DNA from 2 places in the Janthinobacterium sp. JC611 genome. Region 2 is predicted to be linked to the other one. Evidence: predicted binding sites of a transcription regulator. Region 2 holds the regulator's gene; the other holds the start of a gene.
The links. Region 2 encodes LexA, which represses DNA repair genes until DNA is damaged. Its sites were predicted from a motif close to ACTGTATNNNNATACAGT; they were not measured.
Positions count from the first base shown of each region.

Region 1: the regulator LexA is predicted to act here: its motif matches at 998-1,015, upstream of imuA (translesion DNA synthesis-associated protein ImuA).

Region 1 covers NZ_JAFLJN010000081.1:127,399-129,595, reverse strand. The annotation lists gene J0O65_RS26045 (Y-family DNA polymerase) at 1-337, opposite strand, end outside; gene imuA (translesion DNA synthesis-associated protein ImuA) at 267-977, opposite strand; gene J0O65_RS26035 (putative Na+/H+ antiporter) at 1,184-2,197, shown strand, end outside.
Region 2 covers NZ_JAFLJN010000081.1:272,317-274,513, forward strand. The annotation lists gene J0O65_RS26630 (cystathionine gamma-synthase family protein) at 1-661, shown strand, start outside; gene lexA (transcriptional repressor LexA) at 731-1,366, opposite strand; gene rpsF (30S ribosomal protein S6) at 1,642-2,028, shown strand; gene priB (primosomal replication protein N) at 2,049-2,197, shown strand, end outside.

The sequences.
Region 1 (2,197 bases), 140 kb from region 2:
CGCCGCCGAACAGGCGCAGGCTGGCGCCCGCATCGACCAGCAGGGTCGCTTCCTCGCCCTGCGCCACCAGCGGCGAGTATTGCAGCAGCGCCAGCGCCACCGCCTGCAGGGCTTGCGCTTCCAGCTCCGGCGAACGTTCGTGCAGGCGCGCCTGCGGCGCCAGCATCAGGGCGCCCGCGCGGCGCATGCCCGGCTTGACGCCGGCCGCCCGCGCCAGCGGCGACAGCGCCATCACTTGCTCCTGCTCCAGCACCACGCCGAGCATGTCAGCCGACCAGCGCGGGCAGAACACTTCGAGCGGGAGCCGGGGCAGGCACAGGCCGATCCAGAGTCGCATGACGCAGCAGTAAAGAAGGTGGTTGCAGGGGCAGGAACAGGGGCGCGTCGCGCTGCGGTCCCCGACGCTTGATGAAGCCGATCTCGATGCCGCCGGCGGCCGGGCGCACGGACAGGCGCAGCGGCGCAGGCGACGCATCCTGCGCGCCGTGCAAGGGGCGCAGCATGCAGAACAGGGTGTTGCCGGACTGCGCGGCCAGGTGCAGGCGGCGCAGGCTGTCGGCGCGCACGTGCGATTGCCAGAACAGCAAGGCGCCGCACGTGCCGCTGCGCAAAATGTTTTCCGCCGCCCACAAGGCATCCTTGCTGCCGGCGCTCTTGAGCCACAGCAGTTGCGACGGCGCCAGGCCCTGCGCGGCCAGGGCCAGCGCCTGCGGCGGATGCGGCGGTTGCAGCAGCACGATGGGCAAGCCCGGCAGCTGCGCCAGTGCGGGCGCCAGCAGGCGCAATTCGCCGCTGCCCGGCTGTTGCACCAGCAGATCGATGAGGCTGCCGCTGGGCCAGCCGCCGCCGGGCAGTTGCGCGGACAGGGCGGCAAAGCCCGTGTCCAGGCAGCGCGTGGCGCCCTGGCCCAGCTGCGATGCGCGCCATAAAGACGGGTGCAAGGCTTCCGGCGCGGCCATCAATTCGGAATGTTGCATAATTGAATATGAAGATAAATACTGTATGCATGTACAGTACTATCCAGCTCCGCTTTTGGCAAGGCTTATCTGCTCGGCGCTTTCCCGCAGGCCGTCCCGCCATGTCCGAAAAACCCCGTTTTTGGCATCGATTGCTGTACCATAAGCACTCTCCTTACCGCTCGGCAATGCACCGGGCGGCTTCCTCCGTCCATAAGGAAACGCATTTGACCACCATCCAACTCATCAGCGCCATCGTCTTCGGCCTTGCGCTCATCCACACCTTCGCCGCCAAGTCGTTTGAAACATTGTCGCGGCGCCATCCCCGCCATGCTGGCTTGCTGCACTTGCTGGGCGAAGTGGAAGTCGTGTTCGGCTTCTGGGCCTTCATCCTGATCATCATCATGGCCTTCGTCTCGGGCAGCGATGCGGCCATCGAGTATGCCGAGTCGCGCCATTACACGGAACCGCTGTTCGTCTTTGTCGTCATGGTCGTGGCCGCCTCGCGCCCCGTGCTCGACGCCGTGCAGCGCCTGTTGAAAGGCGTGGCGCGCGTGATGCCGCTGCGCACGGAACTGGCCCTCGTCTGGCTGGGCCTGGCGCTCGTGCCCCTGACGGGCTCCCTGATCACGGAACCGGCCGCCATGACCCTGGCCGCGCTGATGCTGGCGCCGCAAATCTTCCGCCCGGGCATCCCTGAATGGCTGAAATACGGCGCGCTGGGCGTGCTGTTCGTCAACGTTTCCATCGGCGGCACGCTCACCTCGTACGCGGCGCCGCCCGTGCTGATGGTGGCCACCACGTGGAACTGGGATAGCGCCTACATGGCCACCCACTTCGGCTGGAAGGCGGCCATCGCCGTGCTGGTCAATGCCACGGGCGTGAGCATCTTGCTGCGCAAATACCTGCACAGCAACACCGCCGACATCAAGCCGAAAGCCGGCGACGTGGAAGCGCCAAAAGTGCCGCTGGCCGTCAGCCTCGTGCACATGATCGTGCTGGCCGGCGTGGTCACCCTGGCGCACCATCCCGTGCTGTTCATCGGCCTGTTCCTGTTCTTCCTCGGCTTTGTGCAGGCGTATGAGCGCTATCAAAGCCCGCTGATCCTCAAGGAAGGCTTGCTGGTCGGCTTCTTCCTCGGCGGCCTGGTGGTGCTGGGCGGCATGCAGCAATGGTGGTTGCAGCCCATCGTCTCGAGCCTGAAGCCGCTGGCCCTGTTCTTCGGCGCGCTGGGCTTGACG
Region 2 (2,197 bases):
CCCGAAAGCCGTGGGCGCGGGCCTGGTGGTGAATGCCTTGACGAAATCCATCGGCGGCCACGGCAATGCGCTGGGCGGCAGCTTGACGGACACGGGCGTATTCGACTGGACGCGGTATCCGAACATCTTTGAAAACTACAAGAAGGCGGCACCTTCGCAGTGGGGCATCGCGCAAATCCGCGCCAAGGGCTTGCGCGACTTCGGCGCCTCGCTGGGGCCGGAAGCGGCGCACCATATCGCCGTCGGCGCGGAAACCATGGCCTTGCGCATGGACCGCACCTGCTCGAACGCCCTGGCGCTGGCCACCATGCTGGCCGCCGACCCGAGAGTGGCCGCCGTGCACTACCCGGGCCTGGCGTCGCATCCGCAGCACGCGCTGGCGACGGAGTTGTTCCGCAGCTATGGTTCGCTGTTCAGCTTTGAGTTGAAGGATGGCATCGACTGCTTCGATTTCCTCAACCGCCTCAATTTAGCGATTCCCGCCAGCAACCTGGGCGACACGCGCACCCTGGTCATCCCCGTCGCTCACACGATTTTCTACGAGATGGGGGCCGAGCGCCGCGCCAGCATGGGCATCGCCGAATCGCTGATCCGCGTCTCCGTCGGCATCGAGGATGAAGCCGATTTGCTCGAGGATTTCAAAAACGCGCTGGATGCCTAAACAGCCGCGCGCCATGTGAAAAGGGCCGCGACAGTCATGCTGTCGCGGCCCTTTTTTATGGACGGTAATTTAATGCCAGCTGCGCATCAGGCCGACAGCCAGTCCTTCCAGGGCGAACTCGTCTTCCGGCGATACGGTGATCACCTTGAAGTCGGGGTTTTCCGGCAGCAGTTCGATGACGGAACCCGTTTTCTTGTAGCGCTTGACGGTGACTTCGTCGCCGATGCGGGCCACGACGATCTGGCCATTCTTGGCGCTGTCGACCTTCTTGACGGCCAATAAGTCGCCATCCATGATGCCGGCGTCGCGCATGGACCAGCCGCGCACCTTCAGCAGGAAGTCGGGCTTGGCCGAGAACAGGGCCGGGTCCACGTTGTAGCTCGCTTCCAGGTTTTCCTGCGCCAGGATGGGGGAGCCGGCCGCGACTCTGCCGATCAGGGGCAGCGACATCAGCAGGGCTGCCGGCACTGTCGATGGCGCCGCCTCGGCGGCCGCGCCGATCAGGCGGATGCCGCGCGAGGTGCCAGGCGAAATCTCGATCGCGCCCTTGCGGGCCAGGGCCTGCAAATGCTCTTCGGCCGCATTGGCCGATTTGAAACCCAGTTCATTGGCGATTTCGGCACGGGTGGGGGGGAAGCCCGTGTTTTCAATCGCGTCCTTGATCAGGTTCAGGATTTGTTCTTGTCGTGCTGTCAGCTTGATCATGAGCGGTGGGTGCATACTGAAATGCTGTCTATATGAACAGTCTGTATTTTTGTACAGTATCGCCCACTATGCAAGGGGATTTCCGTGTTTTCGGCGAATTTCGCAAGAAATACTTGTCCGCGGGAGGAAAGCAGGGCGGCGCACGGGCTTTTCGGACCATGGTGGAAGGAATGATTGAAACGTTTGCAAAAGGCGGTTATAATCTTCGGCTGACCTTCCCACACCCGTCTTGACGCCGGGGTGGGCGATTATCAATCCGACCTGAAGGAGTTTGCATGCGTCATTATGAAATAGTCTTTATCGTCCATCCGGACCAAAGCGAGCAAGTGCCCGCGATGATCGAACGCTACAAAGCCAGCGTAACCACCCGCGGCGGTTCGGTTCACCGCGTGGAAGATTGGGGCCGCCGTCAAATGGCTTACTCGATCCAAAAGCTGCCTAAAGCACACTACATCTGCCTGAACATCGAATGCGACAACGAGACCCTGGTCGAGTTGGAAACAGCATTCAAATTCAATGATGCCGTGTTGCGTCACCTGACCGTTAAAATGAAGAAAGCTGAAACAGCTCCTTCGCCGATGATGAAATCGGTACAACGCGAAGACGCGGCCAAAAGCCACCGCACCGAAGCACCAGCAGCCGCTCCAGCCGCAGCCGCTTAATTCTTGACCAGGATCGTGCGCTGAACCAGCTACAAGTGACCGCTATTATTGCCGAGCGCGAAATATTGCGCTATACCCCGGCAGGGCTGCCGATTGTGAATGCAGTATTGCAGCACAGTTCGCAGCAGATGGAAGCAGGGATTGCCCGTTTGACCGAGTTTGAAGTTGC